Regions from separate parts of the Actinocorallia lasiicapitis genome, predicted to be linked through region 1. Evidence: predicted binding sites of a transcription regulator. Region 1 holds the regulator's gene; the other holds the start of a gene.
The links. The regulator HrcA, encoded in region 1, represses chaperone genes, less so after heat shock. The targets are predictions, from matches to a motif close to TTGGCACTCTCNNNNNGAGAGTGCCAA.
Positions count from the first base shown of each region.

Region 2: a site for HrcA is predicted at 3,121-3,147, ahead of groL (chaperonin GroEL). Genes of this name have one in related genera too.

Region 1 covers NZ_BAAGZI010000108.1:246-14,316, reverse strand. The annotation lists gene ACYVE7_RS14840 (hypothetical protein) at 1-108, shown strand, start outside; gene ACYVE7_RS14835 (RNA 2'-phosphotransferase) at 163-729, opposite strand; gene rpsT (30S ribosomal protein S20) at 843-1,109, opposite strand; gene lepA (translation elongation factor 4) at 1,324-3,150, shown strand; gene ACYVE7_RS14820 (DUF4870 domain-containing protein) at 3,161-3,673, shown strand; gene ACYVE7_RS14815 (hexameric tyrosine-coordinated heme protein) at 3,721-3,984, shown strand; gene ACYVE7_RS14810 (hypothetical protein) at 3,981-4,988, opposite strand; gene ACYVE7_RS14805 (MBL fold metallo-hydrolase) at 5,107-5,928, shown strand; gene ACYVE7_RS14800 (Uma2 family endonuclease) at 6,013-6,783, shown strand; gene ACYVE7_RS14795 (TIGR03086 family metal-binding protein) at 6,847-7,749, shown strand; gene hemW (radical SAM family heme chaperone HemW) at 7,793-8,989, shown strand; gene ACYVE7_RS14785 (DUF4870 domain-containing protein) at 8,982-9,395, opposite strand; gene ACYVE7_RS14780 (DUF3097 domain-containing protein) at 9,402-10,214, opposite strand; gene ACYVE7_RS14775 (MBL fold metallo-hydrolase) at 10,247-11,044, opposite strand; gene hrcA (heat-inducible transcriptional repressor HrcA) at 11,134-12,147, shown strand; gene dnaJ (molecular chaperone DnaJ) at 12,141-13,277, shown strand; gene ACYVE7_RS14760 (VOC family protein) at 13,376-13,792, opposite strand; partial or broken gene ACYVE7_RS14755 (RsmE family RNA methyltransferase) at 13,935-14,071, shown strand, end outside.
Region 2 covers NZ_BAAGZI010000283.1:579-7,708, forward strand. The annotation lists gene ACYVE7_RS24715 (HAD family hydrolase) at 121-783, shown strand; gene ACYVE7_RS24720 (transcriptional regulator) at 764-1,570, opposite strand; gene ACYVE7_RS24725 (hypothetical protein) at 2,249-2,542, shown strand; gene ACYVE7_RS24730 (hypothetical protein) at 2,529-2,975, shown strand; gene groL (chaperonin GroEL) at 3,291-4,916, shown strand; gene ACYVE7_RS24740 (winged helix-turn-helix transcriptional regulator) at 4,980-5,411, opposite strand; gene ACYVE7_RS24745 (NADP-dependent oxidoreductase) at 5,504-6,421, shown strand; tRNA gene ACYVE7_RS24750 (tRNA-Ser) at 6,520-6,583, shown strand; partial or broken gene ACYVE7_RS24755 (TROVE domain-containing protein) at 6,684-7,130, shown strand, end outside.

The sequences.
Region 1 (14,071 bases):
ATCGTCCCCCACCGCTACCTCTTCGGCCCCCAGGACGAACCGGCCCCCGACTGGGTCATCCCCACCCTGACCTGGGCCGACGCCGACAAAGCCATCGGCTACCCCTGACCCGATCCCACCGTGCGCCCCCGTGCGGGAGCTCGCAGCGCAGCGGCGGTCGGCTCAGGAGGAACGGGGGCGGTGTGGTGGGGTGGTGAGGTAGGTGCGGGGTACGGCCGGGGTCAGCCAGACGCCGTTGGCGGACTGGCGGAAAAGGTGGCCGTCGGCGTGCATGCGTGCGGCGGCGACGGTGAGGATGACGGGCCGTCCGCGGCGGGAGCCCACGGCGTGCGCGGTCGCCGTGTCGGGGGACAGATGGACGTCGTGCCGGCTCATCGGGCGGAGGCCCTCGGCGAGGATCACGGGCAGGAACTTGGCGACCGTGCCGTGGTAGAGCACCGCCGGCGGGACGGCCAGGGGCAGCGCCAGATCGATGGGGAGTGAATGGCCCTGGTTCGCCCGGATCAGCAGCCCGTCCTCGGAGATCGCGAACCGCTGCTTGTCGTTGACGGCGACCACGTGCCGGAGTTCGTCGAGCGTGATCGGCTTTCCGGCGCGGGCGCAGGCCGTCAGCAGGTCGCTGATCGGCGTCCAGCCGGCCCGGTCGAGCACCAGCCCGAGGCGCTCGGGTTCGTGGCGCAGGTGTTTGGCGAGGTATTTGGAGACGCTCACCACTTTCTTCTCATCCATGATGAGGGCAGCGTAACCGGCGGCGCCGCCTGAGTTCACCCCGATAAAGGAGGGCAGCGAAAAGGCCGGGGAGAAGCCTCCCCGGCCTTTTCGTGGAAGAGCTGTGTGCGGCCTTACTTGGCCAGCTGAGCGGCCTGCTTGGCGATCGCGGACTTGCGGTTCGCGGCCTGGTTCTTGTGGATGACGCCCTTGCTGACGGCCTTGTCCAGCTTGCGGGTCGCGTTGCGGAGCGCGGCGGTGGTGGCCTCGGCGTCGGTGCCGGCGGCGGCCTCACGGAACTTGCGGATGGCGGACTTCAGTTCGCTCTTGACCGCCTTGTTGCGCAGGCGAGCCTTCTCGTTCTGCTTGTTCCGCTTGATCTGGGACTTGATGTTCGCCACGAAGAAAGCCTCTTGTTTGACAGGTTACGGATGGGGTGCGGAAGCCCGAGCAGCCGGTTCGGACTAGCGGGCACGGAGACACACGCACCCACACGCAAGGAAACAGACTACCAACCAAAAGGGCCGACCCCCAACACGGTCGGGAGCACCGGCCCGGACATGGGACCATGGTAGGTGGAAGATCTCCACGTCAACCGGCAATCCAAGGAACCGCGTGCCGCCCGTACCGAACCACACCGACCCCGCGGTGATCCGCAACTTCTGCATCATCGCGCACATCGACCATGGCAAATCGACCCTGGCCGACCGGATGCTGCAGCTCACCGGGGTCGTCGACGACCGATCCATGCGCGCCCAGTACCTGGACCGGATGGACATCGAGCGGGAACGCGGCATCACGATCAAGTCGCAGGCCGTCCGGCTGCCTTGGAAGGATCATGTGCTGAACATGATCGACACCCCGGGCCACGTGGACTTCTCCTACGAGGTCAGCCGCTCGCTCGCCGCCTGTGAGGGCGCGATCCTGCTGGTCGACGCCGCGCAGGGCATCGAGGCGCAGACCCTCGCCAACCTGTACATGGCGATCGAGGCCGACCTGCACATCATCCCGGTCCTCAACAAGATCGACCTGCCGGCGGCGCAGCCGGAGAAGGTCGCCGAGGAGATCGCCGGGATCATCGGCTGCGACCCCGACTCGGTGCTGCGGGTGTCCGGCAAGACCGGCGCGGGCGTCGCCGAGCTGCTCGATCTGATCGTCAAGGAGGTCCCGGCCCCGGTCGGTGACGCCGACGCCCCCGCCCGGGCGCTGATCTTCGACTCGGTCTACGACACCTACCGCGGCGTCGTCACCTACATCCGGGTGGTCGACGGCCGGATCACGCGCCGTGAGAAGTCGCTGATGATGTCGACGGGCTCCGCCCACGACACCCTCGAGGTCGGCGTGATCTCGCCGGAGCCGATCTCCACGGAGGGGCTCGGCGTCGGTGAGGTCGGCTATCTGATCTCGGGTGTGAAGGACGTCCGCCAGGCGCGGGTCGGCGACACGATCACCATGGCGTCCAAGCCGGCTCCCGAGTCGCTGGGCGGCTACGACAACCCCAGGCCGATGGTCTACTCGGGCCTGTACCCGATCGACGGCGACGACTATCCCGAGCTCCGCGACGCGCTCGACAAGCTCCGCCTCAACGACGCCGCCCTGGTCTACGAGCCGGAGACCTCCCTCGCGCTGGGCTTCGGCTTCCGCTGCGGCTTCCTCGGCCTGCTCCATATGGAGATCGTCCGGGAGCGGCTGGAGCGTGAGTTCAACCTCGCCCTGATCTCGACGGCCCCGAGCGTCATCTACCGGGTCGTCATGGAGAACGGCCAGGAGCACATCGTGACGAACCCGTCCGAGTACCCCTCGGACGGCAAGATCTCCAAGGTGTACGAGCCGATCGTCCGGGCGACGGTCCTCGCGCCGAGCGAGTTCATCGGCACGATCATGGAGCTCTGCCAGGGCCGCCGCGGTGTGCTGCTCGGCATGGACTACCTGTCGGAGGACAGGGTCGAGATCAAGTACACGCTGCCGCTCGGCGAGATCATCTTCGACTTCTTCGACCAGCTCAAGTCCCGCACCCGCGGCTACGCGTCGCTGGACTACGAACCCCACGGCGAGCAGGAGTCCCAGCTCGTCAAGGTCGAGATCCTGCTGCAGGGCGAGTCGGTCGACGCGTTCAGCCAGATCGTCCACGCCGACAAGGCGCGCGACTACGGCCTGATGATGACCAGCAAGCTCAAGGAACTGATCCCGCGGCAGCAGTACGAGGTGCCGATCCAGGCCGCCATCGGCGCCCGCGTGATCGCCCGTGAGAACATCCGCGCCATCCGCAAGGACGTCCTCGCCAAGTGCTACGGCGGCGACATCTCCCGCAAGCGTAAGCTCCTGGAGAAGCAGAAGGAGGGCAAGAAGAAGATGAAGACCATCGGCCGGGTCGACGTCCCGCAGGAGGCCTTCGTCGCCGCCCTCTCCACTGGTTCGTCCGCCGACAAGCCCAAGAAATAGCGAGGACCCGGTGAGCTGGACCCCGCCCCCTCCGCCCGAGGAGCAGAACCCCTACGGGCAGCAGCAGCCGTACGGACAGCAGCCGGGCCCGCCGCCGCAGGGGTTCAACCCCTACGGCGGCACCCTGCCGGGCGGGTACCAGCAGGGCGGTTACGGCGGCCCGCCGGTCAGCCCGTCGGAGGAGCGGACGTGGGGGATGCTCGCCCACCTCGGCACCCTCGTCGCCATCTGCTTCCTGGCGTTCTTCAACTTCCTGGTGCCGCTGGTCATCTATCTCGTCTACAAGGACCGGTCGGCGTTCATCCGGTACAACGCCGCCCAGGCGCTGAACCTGACGCTCACCGGCCTGATCTACGGGCTCGTCGGCACGATCATCACGATCGTCACCTGCGGGGTCGGGGTGATCCTGCTGGTGGCGCTGGCCATCGCCCAGGTGATCTATCTGATCCTCGCGGGAATCGCGGCGAACCGGGGCGAGTGGTATCGCTACCCGCAGTGGATCGCCTATCCGATCGTCACCTGACCGTCCGGAGGGTTTGCCGTAACCGTCCGCCCGGCAAGTATTCGATCATGGAAGAATTCGTGCCGGGCAACTCGCTGTTCTGCGCAACGCCGCAGGAGGGACGCGAGCTGGCCATCATCATGGCCCGCAAGTCGATCAAGGCGATCCAGCCGGACTCCGAGGTGCTGAAGGCGGGCCGGCTCAAGTACGCCGACGTCCCCGACTCGCTGATGGAGGCGGCGCAGGTCGTCGCCATCGAGTTCCAGACCATCGCCGCCGCGAACGACTACTGGCGGGAGCCGTCCTGGAAGCGCGGCCACGCGCACGCCTAGTCCGCGGGCGGTGGGACGGGCGCGGCCGGGGCGACGGCGGGCTCGTCGAGGGTCGCGGCGCGGTTGTCGAGGATCCTGGTCAGCAGCTGCTGCCCGTAGCCGAGGACGACCGCCCAGAAGAACATCGCGGGCCGTGAGTCGATCGACGCGACCCCCGGCACGAAGTTGCTGTTCAACGCCCACAGCCCCGCGACGGCCGTGGCCGCCCCGATCGGCAGTTTCAGCAGGAACAGCGGGATCGCCAGGCTGTAGCGCTGCTGCTGCCGGTGGTCCGAGAGCGGCCGCGCGACGGCCAGAGCGGCCCCCAGCACCCCGAGGAGCGCGATCAGCGGCAGGTCGCCGCGTGCCGGTCTGGAGGAGTCGCTGGACGGGCAGATCGACCGCCCGTCCTCCGGTCCCGGGACGGTGCAGAGCGACAGGCTGTCCGGCCACTCGCCGGCCACCAGGATGATCGTCAGCATCAGCCCGGTGATCACGATCACCCCGCCGATCAGGGCGTTGCGGAACCGGCGGGACCGTTCGTGGTCGCTGTTGCGCAGGTCGTAGGCGCGGGTGAGGGCCGAGCCGAGCAGCGCGCGGTCGGCGGCGGTGAGCCGCTCGGCGGTGGCCAGCTCGGGGTAGGCGGCCTCGACGGCGAGGAGCTGGGTGTCCTTGGCGGGCAGGAACCGCCGGCAGACGGCCAGGATGTAGGGCAGCCAGCCGCGGAGCGTGTCGTCGGGGAGCGCGCACAGGATCTGGGTCTCGGCGGCGTGCAGCCGCACCCAGGCGATCCGCGACCGCCCGGTGATCCAGTCGGTGGGCCCTGGCCACTCGCGGCAGGCGCGGCGGGCCGCGTCGAGTGCCGACGCGACCTCGGCCCGGCCGGTATCGTCGAGATCGGCGGCGCGGGCGAGGGTGGTGAGCCTTTCGGCCTGGGCGTTCAGCTCGCCCCGCCACGAACCGGACCAGCTCAGCTGTCCGGCGAACCCCCGCCGAATCCGTGCCAGAACGCCCTGCTCGGCCATACGACCCTCCGATGATGATCTCAACGGAATGACCTTATATGGCGAAATTCACGTTGTACGGCGTATAGGGCAAAGGTTAGGTTCACCCCAATTCGTACGGTGTACTGGAGGTCTTCACATGCGCGTGCGTCACCTCAACTGCGGCACGATGCGTCCCGGCTCGGCCAAACTGCTCAACGGGACGGGCAAGCTGCTGGCCGCGGGTGAGATGGTCTGCCACTGCGTGCTGATCGAGACCGACTCCGACGGCCTGATCCTGCTGGACACCGGGATCGGCCGCGACGCCGTCGCCCAGCCGTCCCGCCAGCTCGGCCGCGAGTTCGTCGCCCTGACCCGTCCGGCGCTGAGCTCCGCCGAAACCGCTCACGCCCAGATCACGGCCCTCGGGCTCGACCCGGCCGACGTCCGGCACATCGTGCTGACCCACCTCGACCTCGACCACGCGGGCGGCATTCCGGACTTCCCGCGGGCCCAGGTGCACGTGTACGGCCCCGAGCACCACGCCGCGATGAACCCCACCCGCCGCGAACGCCCGCGCTACCGGCCCGTCCAGTGGGCGCACCGTCCCGACTGGAAGCTGCACGACCTGGACGGCGGCGATCGCTGGTTCGGCTTCGAGTCGGTCCGCGAGCTGCCCGGCGGCCTGCTGCTGATCCCGCTTCCCGGCCACACCCGCGGCCATGTGGGCATCGCCGTCGAGACCGACGAGGGCTGGCTGCTGCACGCGGGCGACTCCTACTTCTACCGCGGCGAGGTCGACCCGGTACGGCCCCACTCCACGCCCGGCCTGCGGTTCTTCCAGTCGCTGGTCCAGGTCGACGGCGGCCTGCGCCACGCCAACCAGCGCCGTCTCCACGAGCTGGCCAGGGACCACGGCGACAAGGTCACGATCTTCTCCTCGCACGACCCGGTCGAGTTCCGCACCCTGTCCGCCGGGTAGCGGCGCGCGCCGTCACCGAACCGATTCCCAGGGATCATCCCAAACCGGTGGTGACGGGGAGTCGCGACGTGAAGACTGTGCGTCGTGGCTCATGACCTTCTCCACCAGATCCTCGTCGCCGACCTGGTGGCCCCCGTGATGATCGCCGAATACGGCGACATGGCGACGTCTACGTGTTCGGCGGCCCGCCTCACCCGGGGCACCAAGATCCCCGTCGACCTGATGGTCTACGCGCAGGCGCAGCGGCGCGGCGGCGAGATCCTCGGCGCTCCGCTGCTGGCCGTCGAGGTGACCTCGGAGGCGTCCAGGGACCGTGATCTGGGCGCCAAGAAGGACCTGTACGCCCGGCACGGCATCCCCTGCTACTGGGTGGTCGACCTGGGCGAACCGGACGTCACGATGCACATCTTCGAGCTCGCCGACGGCCGCTACACCGAGCGCGCCGTGCTCCGCAGGGACCAGTCGGTGCAGCTCACCGAACCGTTCAAGATCGAGATTCGACCGGACGACCTGTTCCACGGCCTGCCGCCGTGGCGCGGCCCGGTGAGGGGAGCCGACATGGACTTCGAGAACGGCCCTGACCTGCCGTCGGCCGGGGAGACCTTCCAGGTCGACTCGTTCGCACGGCGCTGGCCGACCGGCGCGGAGAAGACCGAACTCCAGGACGGCGCGCCCGTCTTCTACGGCCGCTGGGACGAGCGCGACGTCGAGATCGCCGAGCGCGCCTACCCGGGCCGTGTCGTCCGGCTCGACCAGAAGCCCGGCCTTCCCGGCACGATGACGATCCTGCCCGCCGACCACGACGCCGAGCTCAAGACCCGCGCGATCCGGATCGACGTGCCGGGCGACGTCTGAGGTTCGGCTGCAGCCGGGCCCCGGCCTGGGGTAGAAGGGAGCGGGAGGTCCACCGTGAAATTCATGATCATGGGATTGGTCAGCGAGGACAGCGAGGCGGGCGTGCTGCCCGACGACGACTACATCCAGGCGATGCACGATTTCAACGCCGAGCTCGTCGCGGCGGGCGCGCTGCTCGCGGCCGAAGGGCTCTACCCCAGCTCCAAGGGCGCGCGGATCGCCTACACCCAGGGCAAGGGCCGGGTGGTCGACGGCCCGTTCACCGAGTCCAAGGAGCTGATCGCGGGTTTCTGGATCATCGAGGTGGGCTCCCGGGAGGAGGCCCTGGACTGGGCGCTGCGCATCCCGGTCCCGTGCGACGCCGAGGGTGAGGGCATCGAGGTCCGCCGGGTGATGGACCCGGCCGATCTGCTGCGGGCCACCGAGGCGCGTGCCGTCCTGCCCGTCCTGGAGCGGGGGCTGGACCGGATGGCCGCGCTGATCGCCGAGACCGATCCCGCGCGGGCGTCCGCGCCCACCCCCTGCCCCGAGTGGGACGTCGCCGCCCTCGTCGGCCATGTGATCCGGCAGATCGCCGAGTTCGCGGGGGCCGAGCCCGTTCCGGCGGGGGACGGCTGGAGCGCCGCGTTCGCCGCCTCGGCCGACGCCCTGCGCGCCTCCTGGGCCGATCCCGACGCCCTGGAACGGGTCCGCGCGACGCCCGCCGGAACCCTGGACGCCCGCTGGTCGATCAGCCAGCAGATCGTCGAGCTGGCCGGCCACTCCTGGGATCTGGCCGTCGCCACCGGCCGTCCACTGGAGCTCGACGCCGAGACCGTCGAGCTCGCCCACGGTTTCGTGACCACGAACCTCAAGCCGGAGATGCGCGGCACGTTCATGGCCGAACCCGTCCCGGTGCCCGAGCGGGCCGCGCCCCAGGATCGCTTCCTCGGCTTCATCGGCCGCGACCCCGCCTGGCGGGGCTGAGCGGCCAGACCGGGGAGGTCGGGGGGTCGGGCAGACTGGGGGGATGCCGTCGATCCTGCCTGAAGGCGACCCCGTGCCCGCCGACGGGTCGCTCCCGCCCACCGCGCTGGAAGGGCTGGGCGGCAGGCCGTTCGGGTTCTATCTGCACGTCCCGTTCTGTGTGACGCGCTGCGGCTACTGCGACTTCAACACCTACACGGCCACCGAGCTGGGGCCCGGCGCGTCCCGCGACTCCTACGCCGACACCCTGATCTCCGAGGTGCGGCTGGCCCGCAAGGTGCTCGGCGGCGCCGACCTGCCCGTCCAGACGGTGTTCGTCGGCGGCGGCACCCCGACCCTGCTGCCGCCCGGCGACCTCGGCCGGGTGCTCGCGGCCGTCCGGGACGAGTTCGGGCTGGCGGCGGGCGCCGAGGTCACCACCGAGGCCAACCCGGAGACGGTCGACCCCGCCTACCTGGACGGCCTGCTCGACGGCGGCTTCACCCGGATCTCCTACGGGATGCAGAGCGCCCGCCAGCACGTCCTGGACGCCCTCGACCGCACCCACACGCCCGCCAAGGTCCCCGTCGTGGTCCGGCAGGCCAAGGAGGCGGGCTTCCGGCACGTCAACCTCGACCTGATCTACGGGACGCCGGGGGAGAGCGACGACGACTGGCGCGCCTCCCTGGAATCGGCCCTCGCCGCCGGGCCCGACCATGTCTCGGCGTACGCGCTGATCGTCGAGGAGGGCACGAAACTCGCGGGCCAGGTGAAGCGCGGCGAGCTGGCCGAGCCCGACGACGACGCGATGGCCGACCGCTATCTGATGGCCGACGAGCTGCTGGGCGCGGCCGGGATGCAGTGGTACGAGCTGTCGAACTGGGCGCTGCCCGGCGGCGAGTGCCGGCACAACGTCCTGTACTGGCAGGGCGCCGACTGGTGGGGGGCGGGCCCTGGCGCGCACAGCCATATCGGCGGCACGCGCTGGTGGAACGTCAAGCATCCGGCGGCCTACGCGCAGCGCCTGCACCAGACGATCACCCCGGCCCACGCCCGTGAGGTGCTGGACGAGGAGACCAGGAAGGTCGAACGGATCCTGCTGGAGATCCGGCTGCGCGAAGGCTGCCCGCTGGAGCTCCTGGACGCCGCGCTCGTCCGGGAGCAGGTGCGCCGCGGCCTGCTGGTGATCGAGGACGGCAGGGCCGTCCTCACCCTTCAGGGAAGGCTGCTGGCGGACGCCGTCGTCCGCGACCTCACTTGACGATCTTGAAGGCGAACGGCGCGGGGATGGTGTGCCAAGCGCCCCGGTTCACCCGGGTCGCGCTGAACACGACCAGCCCCATCGAGATCGCGGCCCAGCCGAGCCCCACCCAGAGCGCACCCGGAATCCAGTTGGCCAGCAGCACCGCCGCCGCGAACACGATCCCGGTGGTCAACGCCAGGTTCAGCGCCTGACGGCCGTGGTGGCGCGCGTACGCCGAACGGCCGCGCTTGGTGAAGTAGACGTACAGCGGCGGGAGCGCCCAGAACAGGAACTGGCCGATGTAGGCGGTCAGCGCCCAGTTGCGCTCATCCGGGGTGGTGGATCCGCCGTGGTACCCGGCGGCGAACGCGGGCGGCATCTCCACGGTCGGCGTCGGCTGCGGACCCTGGTGGCGGGGGAACACGAGCGATCACTCCTCGGTCGTGACGAAATCAATCAACTCTTCGACGCGCCCCAGCAGTTCTGGTTCCAGATCGGCCCAGCTCTTCACCGCGCCGAGGATCCGCCGCCAGGCGCCGCGCGTGTCGGCGGGCCACCCGAGCCGAGCGCACACGCCCTCTTTCCAGTCGAAACCGCGCGGGACCTGCGGCCACGCCCTGATCCCGACGGCCTGCGGCTTCACCGCCGCCCAGATGTCGATGTAGGGATGCCCGGTGATCAGGACGTCCGGATGGTCGATCTGGCAGGCGATCCGCCACTCCTTGGACCCCTCGACGAGATGGTCGACGAGCACCCCGAGCCGCCGCCCGGGACCGGGCTCGAACTCCGCGACGATCCGCGGCAGATCGTCGATGCCCTCCAGGAACTCCACGGCGACGCCCTCGACCCGCAGGTCATGGCCCCAGATCTTCTCGACGAGCTCGGCGTCGTGGACGCCCTCGACATAGATCCGCGACTCCAGCGCCACCCGCGCCTTGTGATCGCGGACCGCGATCGACCCCGACGCCGTCCTGACCTGGCGGCCCGACAGCTTCGGCACGGGCCGGACCAGGGTGACGGGCCTGCCGTCGATCAGGAACCCGGCCTTGGCCAGCGGGAAGACACGGCGTCGGCCGTCGCGGTCCTCCAGGGTCACCTCGTCCTTGCCGCACGCGACGACCGCGCCGCAGAACCCGCTGTCGGGGTCCTCGACGACCAGGTCGCGCTCGGCCTCGACGTCGGGGATGGTCCCCTTCTTGGGAAGCCGCCATTCACCCGCCAGAACGTCCTGTCCGTAGTCCACGCACCGACCCTAATCAACTCCTGTGACACCTGCTACTCAGGCGGGGCGAGGTGCTGGTAGGCGCGGCGGACGGCGTGCAGCAGGACGACCGGGTCGTAGGGCCAGTCGCACGCCGTCAGCGCCTTGATCGGGTCGAGCCCCGCGTCGTGGGACTCGCGGATCGTGTGGGCGACGGCCGCGACGGCGTCCCGCTGGTCGCGGGCGAAGTCCCGGCCGACGACCGCCCCGTGGCCCGGGACGATCTGCTCGGGCCGCAGCTCCAGCAGCCGGGTCAGGGTGATCGGCCAGTCGAGCGGGAAGCTGTCGGGCCCGTAGGCGGGCGGCCCCGCCTCCTCGACGAGATCGCCCGCGAACAGCACGCCCGAGTCCGGCACGTAGGCGACCAGATCGTGGCCGGTGTGGCCGCGGCCCAGATGGTGCAGCTCCACCAGCCGGTCGCCGAGGTCGATCAGGGCGCGGTCGGCGACCAGTTCGGTCGGCGCGGGCACCTCGATCCCCGCGACGGAGGCCGCCCAGTCCGGATCGTCCAGGGCCATGGTGGTCCAGGCTTCGCGCCTGAGATACTCGGGCAGATCGGTGTGTCCCCAGAAGAGGCCGGTGAAGGCCCCGTTGCCGAAACAGTGATCGAAATGACCATGGGTGTTGATCACCGCGACGGGCTCGCCGCAGCCGAGCTCGCGCAGATCGTCACGGAGCGTCGCGCCCAGGGCGGGCGAGGCCAGTGTGTCGATCAGCACCGCGCCGTGCCTGCCGGTGACGACCCCCACACTGACGTCGAAATCGTGGTACCGGCGGCGGTAGCAGCGGTCGCCCACCTCTTCCCAAAGCATGGTTCCAGCCTCTCGCACATCGACTTCCGCCTCAGGGACCGTACACTTGGCACTCGTAGACTGGGAGTGCCAGGCAGGAGGTGAGCGCGTTGCTGGATGATCGCAAGCTTTCGATTCTGCGCGCCATCGTCGAGGACTACGTGTCCACCAACGAGCCCGTGGGCTCGAAGGCACTCGCCGAGAGGCACGCGCTGGGCGTGTCGCCGGCGACGGTCCGCAACGACATGGCCGTGCTGGAGGAGCAGGGGTACATCACCCAGCCCCACACCAGCGCGGGCCGGATCCCCACCGACAAGGGCTACCGGCTGTTCGTCGACAAACTGTCGACGATCAAGCCGCTGTCCTCGGCGGAACGGCGGGCGATCGAATCGTTCCTCGGCGGCGCCTATGATCTGGACGACGTCGTCCACCGGACGGTGCGGCTGCTCGCACAGCTCACCCGGCAGGTGGCGGTCGTGCAGTACCCGTCGCTGAACCGGTCCTCGGTACGGCACATCGAGCTGGTGCCCGTCGCGCAGCGGCGGCTCCTGCTGGTACTGATCACCGACACGGGCCGGGTCGAGCAGCGGGTGATCGAGACCTCTTCCGATGTGACGGAGGACTCGATAGCCCACCTTCGTGCGGTACTGAACGGGCTGCTCGACGGGCGCGCGCTCGCCGAGGTGCCCCTCGCCGTCGCCGATCTGTCCGAGCGGGTCCCCGCCGAGGACAGGCCGATCGCGGTGGCGGTGCTGTCGGTTCTGCTGGAGACCCTGGTCGAACGGCATGAAGAAAAGATCGTCTTCGCGGGCGCGGCGAACCTCGCTCACGTAGATTTCTCGCAGTCGCTCCGTGACGTCTTGGAAGCGCTCGAGGAACAAGTGGTGCTGATGCGGTTGTTGGGGGAGACGGGCGATCCGGCCACCCTCACCGTCCGGATCGGCACCGAGAACCAGATGGAGGGGCTCCGGTCCACCTCCGTCGTCGCCACCGGATACGGTGCCGACGGGCTCGCCCTGGCCCGGCTCGGGGTGCTAGGCCCCACACGAATGGATTACCCCGGAACGATGGGAGCGGTACGCGCTGTGGCACGTTACGTCGGTCAGATTCTGGCGGGATCGTAGTGCGCGACTACTACGCCACTCTCGGAGTGAGCCGCAACGCGACCCCCGACGAGATCAAGAAGGCCTATCGCAGGCTCGCCCGTGAGCTGCACCCGGACGTCAACCCCGACGCCGCGTCGCAGGAGAAGTTCAAGGACGTCACCCAGGCCTACGAGGTCCTCTCCGACCCCAAGAAGAAGGAGATGTACGACCTCGGGGCCGACCCGTACGCCTCGGGCGGCGGGGCCGCCGGCGCCGGATTCGGCGGGGCGGGCTTCCCGTTCAGCGACATCATGGACGCGTTCTTCGGCAACGCGACGACCTCGCGGGGCCCCCGCAGCCGCGCCCGCCGCGGCCGCAACGCCACCCTCCGGGTCGAGCTCGACCTGAACGAGACGGCGTTCGGCACGACCCGCGAGCTGACCATCGACACCGCGACGGTCTGCGGCTCCTGCACCGGCACCGGCGCGGCCCCCGGCACGACGCCCGACCCGTGTGACATGTGCCACGGACGCGGCGAGATCCAGCAGGTCCAGCGGTCGTTCCTCGGCCAGGTCATGACGTCGCGCCCCTGCCCGCAGTGCGGCGGCTACGGCTCCGTGATCAGGACCCCCTGCCACGAGTGCTCCGGCGACGGCCGGGTACGCACCCAGCGCACCATCAAGGTCAAGATCCCGGCGGGTGTCGAGCACGGCACCCACATCCAGCTCGCGGGCGAGGGCGAGATCGGCCCCGGCGGCGGACCGGCGGGCGACCTCTTCCTGGAGATCGTCGAACGGCCCCACGCGATCTTCGAGCGGGACGGCGACGACCTGCACTGCACCGTCCAGATCCCGATGACGGCCGCCGCTCTCGGCACCACGGTCACCATCGAGACCCTGGACGGCGCCGAGGACGTCGACATCCGGCCCGGCACCCAGTCCGGCCAGGTCATCCCGCTGTACGGCAGGGGCGCCCAGCACCTCAACGCCTCGGGCCGCGGCGATCTGATGATCCACGTCAACATCGAGACGCCGACGAGGCTCGAGCCCGAGCAGGAGGAACTGCTGCGCCAGCTCGCCGTCCTGCGCGGCGAGGAGCGGCCGCCGGGCAAGTTCGCCCCCGGCCAGCAGGGCTTCTTCTCCCGCCTCCGGGACGCCTTCCACAGTTGAAGAGAAGTTCCCGAAGCCTTCCGTGAGGGCTACGACGAACCGGTGTGAAGTGATCCGGGGGGTGGCCGTGACGGCCGCCCCCCGGACGCGTTCCCGGCTCAGCCCTGGCCGATGTTGACCATCCACGGGATGCCGAAGCGGTCGGTCCAGGCGCCGAACTCGTCGCCCCACATCTGGACCGCCAGCGGCACCGTGACGGTGCCGCCCGCCGACAGGGACTTGTAGTAGGTGCGCAGGGTTTCGGCGGTGTCGGCGTCGCCGGAGAGGCTGACGGCGATGTTGCTGCCGAAGACGACGTCCATGCCGGGCGGGACGTCGGCGCCCATCAGGGTGAAGCCGAGGTCGGTCTCCAGCATCCCGTGCATGATCTGGTCGGCGAACGGGGCGTCCTCGCCGCCGTACTCGCCGAACGTGTGCAGTGCGAGGCTGCCTCCGAGGACCGAGTGGTAGAACTCCATGGCCTGTTTGGCCTGGCCGTCGGGGAAGCTGATGTACGGGTTGAGGCGCGTGGGCATCTTTCGGCTCTCCTCGGTGACTCCTCGATCGGTTCCGTCGCCCCATCGTCGCAGCCGGCCCGTCAAGAGAGCCCGCTCTCCGGCCATATGCGGATAAAGGTCTCGATCGTGGGGCGGGTGCGCGCGGTGGGAGGATGGAGGCGTGAGTGCTCCGGTGTTTCTGGTCGAGACGGGTGTGTTGGACGGCGCGCGGGTGCTGCTGGACGGCCCCGAAGGGCGTCATGCGGCGACCGTGAAGCGGCTGCGGGCCGGCGAGGAGGTCGTGCTCGCCGACGGCGC
Region 2 (7,130 bases), on a different contig from region 1:
GCTGCTGTGCCCATTTGTGGTGCCCGCAGAGTCAGGTCCGTGAGCTGAGCGACGAGATAGCCCCCTTATGCGAGATAGCCCCTTATAGGCGAGAGCTAATGCGCCCGTAGGGTGGTGAGTGTGGCGATTCGTGCAGTGGTGTTCGATGTTGGCGAGTGTCTGGTTGATGAGACTCGGGAGTATGGGACGTGGGCTGACTGGCTGGGGGCGTCTCGGCATACGTTCGCGGCGGTGTTCGGGGCTGTGATTGCTCGGGGGCTGGACTATCGGGAGACGTTTCAGGTGTTCCGGCCTGGGTTTGACCTGGCTGAGGAGAGGGAGCGGCGGGCGGAGGCCGGCCAGCCTGAGTGGTTCGGGGAAGATGACCTGTACCCGGACGTGCGGGGGTCGTTGAGCAAGCTTCGGGCTGATGGGCTTTGGGTGGGGATCGCGGGAAACCAGACGGTGCGGGCTGGGGGGATTCTGCGGGGGTTGGGGTTGCCGACGGATCTGATCGCGACGTCGGATGACTGGGGGTACTCGAAGCCGGACACGGAGTTTTTCCGGTGTGTGGTGGAGGCGGCGCCGGTGGAGGCGCACGAGATCTTGTATGTGGGAGATCGGCTCGACAACGACATCAGGCCTGCGGTGGCGATGGGGTTGCGGACGGCGTTGATTCGGCGAGGGCCGTGGGCACATATTCAGTGGGAGGAACCGGAAGCGGTGAGCGTTCCGACGATGCGGATCGAGTCGCTGGCCGAGCTTCCGGGGCTGGTGGAGGCGTTTAACGCTGGAGAGCGCTGAGGGTGTTCTGCCAGCCGTAAAGACGGTCGTCCAGGCGCTGGACGCATTCCTGGTCGGCCCAGGGCTGGAGAGCTCGGCGGACGTCGGAGATGCGTTCCATGCCGGTGGCGTACCAGGTGCGAGCCAGTTGACTCAGAGCCTCTTCGGCGTGGGTGCAGGCTTCCTCGGGCAGATTCTGGGCTGCTGCGACGGCGGCCAGATCGCCGAGGACGACCACGCGTTGCTTGCTGCTCTCCTGCGGGAGGCCGTCCAGCACTTCGAGCAGCGTTGTTCGGGCCTGGGGGAGATGACCCGCCTTCAACTGGGTGTTGCCTTTGAAAGCCGCCAGGCGGACTGGTGAGAACCAATCGAACCAGGCGGGGTCGGCGTGGCCGTTCGCTTCGGTGATGATCTGCTCGCCGTGTTCGATCAGACGGAGGGCTTCGCGGGGGTGGCCGCAACGGGTCTCGTTCTCGGCCTCGACAGCGTCCAGCCAGGCGAGGAATTCGCCCGTGGCGGTGCCTCGGCGGGCGTAGGTGCGGGCGGCGCGCATCCGTTCGGCGGATTCGTCGCGACGTCCGGCCCAGCCGGGCACGAAAGCCGCGTGGGCGAGGATCGCGGCACCCAGGAGCGGGTCGTCTGCTTCACCGGCTGCCTGGAGGGCGCGGACCAGAGCGGCGTCTGCTTCGTCCGGCTGGCGGAGATCGAAGAACTCGATGCGGCCGACCAGAAGCAGAGACTCGGCGAGCGCCGTCGCCAGGATGCGGCGGGAGACCCCGGTGGTCTCGGAGAGAAGCTGGGTGCCCAAGCGGGTGTGCTCGACGACCGCGGCATGGATCTGTGCGGGCTGGACGCTCCAATAGAGACGACGATAGGCCGTTGTGATCGCGGCGAAGTCGGCCCCGACGGTGAGCGGTTGTACCGAGCCCGACGCCTTGGGGAGCGGGAGCGCGGAACCGGTCGGCGTCTGTCCAGGGACATGGACGCCAGCGGGCCGGCCTGTGCCGACCGTCCAAGGAGCGGTGAAGCCTAGATCTTCGACGGGGCGCTGAAGCACATGGACCAGAAGACGCTGATGATCTGCGCGAGGCCACGGAGGCGTAGCCGACTCCCAGCGGCGGATCTGACGGGCGCTGACGTCCATGCCGCCCAAACCCAGCTGCGGAGCCGCTCGGGTCAGGGCATCTGCGAGGGCCTGCTGCGAAGCGAATCCAGCGTGCTGCCTGGCGGCCTTCAGCTTGGTGTTGCCTGCGGGACGAGACATGGGACGTTCCTCCATCCGGTTCCTGAGCCGACTCTAACCCAGAAGGGACTTCTAGAGGACATATCGACGATGATCTATGGGAAAAGTCCTTATAGCGTCCTTGCTTCGTCCTTCATGAGACCTTCAAGTGGCCCTTCTGTTTCGCGAGGCTGAGGTCATCGGCATCTGGGGGCCACCCTGCGGGACGGCCCGGCGCCGTTTCCAAGCGAGCGAAGGGACCTCATGGAGCACGCGGAACAAACCGGACGACTGGCGAGGCTTTGCCGACAGATCGTCCGCACGGGCATCCGGGTGGAGATGAGCGACGCCGTGCCCCGGCTGACGGTGAGGTCGAGTGCGGGCACCGTCGTGAACGTCTTCGTCACGGAGTCCGGTGAGTACGCCTGGCGTCCGGTAGACCAGAGGTGCCCCGAGGTCGAGACGGACAAGGCGGCGGAGGCGCTTCTCGCCTTCATCGAACGCCTTGATCGAAGCGCGGCGCGGGTGCCCGAGGAGCCCGGCGATGAGCGTCGCTGACGAGCTTCCCGCCCTGGTGGCCGAGTACCCCCAGTGGCGTTTCTGGCACGGGTTCAGGTCGGATGGGCGGCCGGGTGATCTGATGGCCGTCCGGCGGAGGCGGCTGAGTGACGCGGAGCTGGGTGCCGGGTTGGCGATGACCCTTCCGATGGGGGTCTTCGGTCCTCCGCTGGCGGAACAGCTCGCGCGTCAGCGGCAGATAGAGGAACGGGCCGCAGGAGTGGGGCCTGCTGGGGACGCGCGTGAGCACTCGCTGCCGTTCGGGGTCGCCAGCGGAATGATGGTCGAAGCGCTCCGAGAGGCGTTGATGGAGTACGGGCTGCTTCGCAGTGGGGTGCGCGCGATCATCTTCAACGCGTCCGCCAGGTTCGAGCGGCTGTTTGACGAGCTTGGTGCGCCCGATCGCGACGACGAGCACGATCTCGCGGGATGACGCTGCATCCTAGTGCCCGGCTTGGGTGTGGCGTGGGGGTTTGGGTTGGATGGGCTGGTCAGGGGGGTTGGGGGTGGGTGGGGGGTTTGTTTGCTGGTGGGGGAGGGGGCGCTTGCACTCGGGTGGGTAGAGTGCTAAACAGGGACTGGCACTCTCCTAGGGAGAGTGATAAACGAACTTGTTACTGGGTCGGGTCGATGAGGTCTGCGCCTGAGGGGTCTTACATGGGGCCTGCTCGAGGGGTTGGCCGTCCGTCGCGGGCGTCGTACCGATCCGCCATGTTCCGCATCCACTCTGAAGGAGGATCTGGAGCCTATGGCTGCCAAGATGATCGCGTTCAACGAGGAGGCCCGGCGCGGTCTCGAGCGTGGCATGAACCAGCTCGCCGACGCCGTCAAGGTCACGCTGGGCCCGAAGGGCCGCAATGTCGTCCTTGAGAAGAAGTGGGGCGCGCCGACGATCACCAACGATGGTGTCTCCATCGCCAAGGAGATCGAGCTCGAGGACCCGTGGGAGAAGATCGGGGCCGAGCTGGTCAAGGAAGTCGCGAAGAAGACCGACGACGTCGCCGGTGACGGTACGACGACCGCCACGGTCCTCGCGCAGGCTCTGGTCCGTGAGGGTCTGCGGAACGTGGCCGCCGGCGCCAACCCGATGTCCCTGAAGAAGGGCATCGAGGCCGCCGTCGCCGCCGTCTCCGAGCAGCTTTCGCTGCTGTCCAAGGACGTCGAGACCAAGGCGCAGATCGCGTCGACCGCCTCCATCTCCGCCGCCGACACCGAGATCGGTGCGCTCATCGCCGAGGCGATGGACAAGGTCGGCAAGGAAGGCGTCATCACCGTCGAGGAGAGCAACGCTTTCGGTCTCGAGCTCGAGCTCACCGAGGGTATGCGCTTCGACAAGGGCTACATCTCGCCGTACTTCGTCACCGACCCCGAGCGGATGGAAGCGGTCCTCGAAGACCCGTACATCCTGATCGTTCAGGGCAAGGCGTCCTCCAACAAGGACCTCCTGCCGGTGCTCGAGCAGGTCATGCAGGCCGGCAAGCCGCTGCTGATCATCGCCGAGGACGTCGAGGGCGAGGCCCTGGCCACCCTGGTCGTCAACAAGATTCGCGGGATCTTCAAGTCCGTCGCCGTCAAGGCTCCGGGCTTCGGTGACCGCCGCAAGGCCATGCTCGGCGACATCGCCGTGCTGACCGGCGGCCAGGTCATCTCCGAGGAGATCGGTCTCAAGCTCGACTCGGTGACCCTCGACCAGCTGGGCCGCGCCCGCAAGGTCGTCATCGCCAAGGACGAGACCACGATCGTCGAGGGCGCCGGCAACGCCGACGACATCGCGGGCCGGGTCAACCAGATCCGCACCGAGATCGACAACACCGACTCCGACTACGACCGCGAGAAGCTCCAGGAGCGTCTGGCCAAGCTCGCCGGTGGCGTCGCCGTCATCAAGGCGGGTGCCGCGACCGAGGTCGAGCTCAAGGAGCGCAAGCACCGCATCGAGGACGCCGTTCGCAACGCGAAGGCGGCCGTCGAAGAGGGCATCGTCCCCGGCGGTGGCGTGGCGCTGATCCAGGCGTCCGTCGGCGCGTTCGACAAGCTCGACCTTTCGGGCGACGAGGCCACCGGTGCCGCGATCGTCAAGAAGGCGCTCGAGGAGCCGATCAAGCAGATCGCCATCAACGCCGGCCTTGAGGGCGGCGTCGTGGTGGAGAAGGTCCGCAACCTGCCCGCGGGTCACGGCCTCAACGCCGCGACCGGCGAGTACGTGGACATGTTCGCCACCGGCATCATCGACCCGGCGAAGGTCACCCGTTCCGCTCTGCAGAACGCGGCGTCCATCGCGGCCCTCTTCCTCACCACTGAGGCCGTCATCGCCGAGAAGCCGGAGAAGAACCCGGCGCCTGCGGGTATGCCCGACGGGGGCGGCATGGACTTCTAAGTCCTGACGCTTTCACGAAAGGGCGGCTCCTCATTTCCGGGGGGCCGCCCTTTCGGCATTTCCTCAGCGGGTGACGTCCGGAGTCCGCACCGGTTCGACGTCGCGTTCCGCCCGCAGGTCGTAGGCCTCACGCGCCAGCAGGATCTCGTCGACGTGCTGCTCCGACCAGACCCGCAGCTCGCTCATCAGCTCCCGGACGCTCATCCCCAGCGCGCTCAGCTCGTACTCGACCTTCGGCGGGATCGTCGGATAGACCGTCCGGATCACCATCCCGTCGCGCTCCAGGGCGCGCAGCGTCGACGTCAGCGACTTCTGGGTGATCCCGCCGATCCGCCGCTTCAGCTCCCCGAACCGGATCGGCCCGGTGCCGAGCGCGTCGACGAGCAGGCACGTCCACTTGTCGGCGATCGCCACCAGGACGGTCCGTGACGCGCACTGCGCGAGGTAGGCGTTGGCGTCGTACCTGATGCGCTGCTGGTCAAGCCTGGTATCCACGGGGTACCTATATTCCTAGAAGGTGCCTTCTTTCGAAACGATACCTCCTCGGCGCAGGATGTGATCACCACCGAGGAGAAGGAATCACCGCCATGCGCATCGTCACTCAGAAGCAGTTCGGCGACCCGTCCGTCCTGGAGCTCGCCGAGGTCGACAAGCCCGTCCCCGGCTACGGGCAGGTCCTCGTCAAGGTCGCCGCCGCGGGCGTCAACTTCGTCGACACGGTCGTCCGCGCGCAGAGCCTGTTCGGGCTCCAGGTGCCACTGACGCTCGGCTGGGACGTCGCCGGAACCGTCGAAGCCGTCGCGCCCGGCATCTCCCAGTTCGCCCCAGGCGACGCGGTCCTCGCCCTGGTCGGCTTCCCCGCGCTCGGCAACACCGCCGCCGAGTACGTCCTGGTCGGCGAGAACGAACTCGCCCGCAAGCCGGACGGCTGGAGCTTCGCCGAGGCGGGCGCGCTGCCGCTGGCCGGGCTGACGGCCTGGCAGGCGCTGGTCGGGATCGCGGACGTCCGGCCCGGCCAGCGGGTGCTCGTCCACCGGGCCGCGGGCGGGGTCGGGCATCTGGCCGTCCAGCTCGCGAAGGCGCGCGGCGCCCACGTCATCGGCACCGCGTCGGCGGGCAAGCACGCCTTGCTCAAGGAGCTCGGCGCCGACGAACTGATCGACTACACCACCCAGGACTACACCGACCTCAAGGACGTCGACGTGGTGGTCGACCTGCTCGGCGGCGAGCACGCCGAACGGTCCGCCGCGACGCTCCGCCCCGGCGGGCTGCTGCTCGGCTTCGTAGGCTACGACCTGGGCTTCAGCCCGGAACGCGCCGCCGAGCTCGGCATCAGGTTCGAGGTCGTCTCGGTCCGGCCGTCCGCCCACGACCTGCGCGCCCTCACCGGGACGCCGGGCGTCAGGCCCGTCGTCCAGGCGGAGGTGCCCCTGGCCGACGCGGCCCGCGCCCACGAGCTCATCGCCTCGGGCCGCACCACCGGAAAGATCGTCCTGGTCCCCTGAGAAAACCCTTTGCGCCCCTTTTCGGAATGGGGCAGAGTTCAAGTCATGCGGAATCTGAAACAGCTCGGATAGCCCTCCAAGAACAAGACCTGCCCGGTGCGCAGGCAACGGTTACTTCCACTTTTAATGGGAAGGACGCGGGTTCGATTCCCGTCCGGCGCTCAAGGCGCCGGTAGCTCAGTGGCAGAGCATCTTGTACCGTCGCCGCTTCGATCTCGGGCAGGTCTTCTCTCTTTTCCGCAGCCAATTCCGGAGAACCGCCATGTCCAAGTACAACCGTGCCGTCACCCCGATCAGCCCCATCGTCGCCACCCTGGACATTCCGGCGGACCGCACCCACGAAGGCGGCACGGGATACCGCAGGGAGGCCAAGGGCGAACTGTTCCTGCTCGCGGTCTCCGCCATGGGCGACGCCTCGTTCTACGAGACGGCCGACGCACGCGAAGCCCGGTTCCGGACCCTCGTCGGCGTGGTCGCGCTCGGCGATCCCGGCTGGCTCGTCCGGTTCGCCGGCTGGCTGCGCGGCGATGCCGGAATGCGGTCCGCGGCGATCGTCGTCGCGGCAGAAGGGGTCATGGCACGGCTCCGCGCCGGACTGCACGGGGAGAACCGGCAGCTCGTCGGCTCCGTCCTCCAGCGGGCCGACGAGCCGGGCGAACTGCTCGGCTACTGGACGTCGCGGTACGGGCGCCGGCTGCCCCAGCCCGTC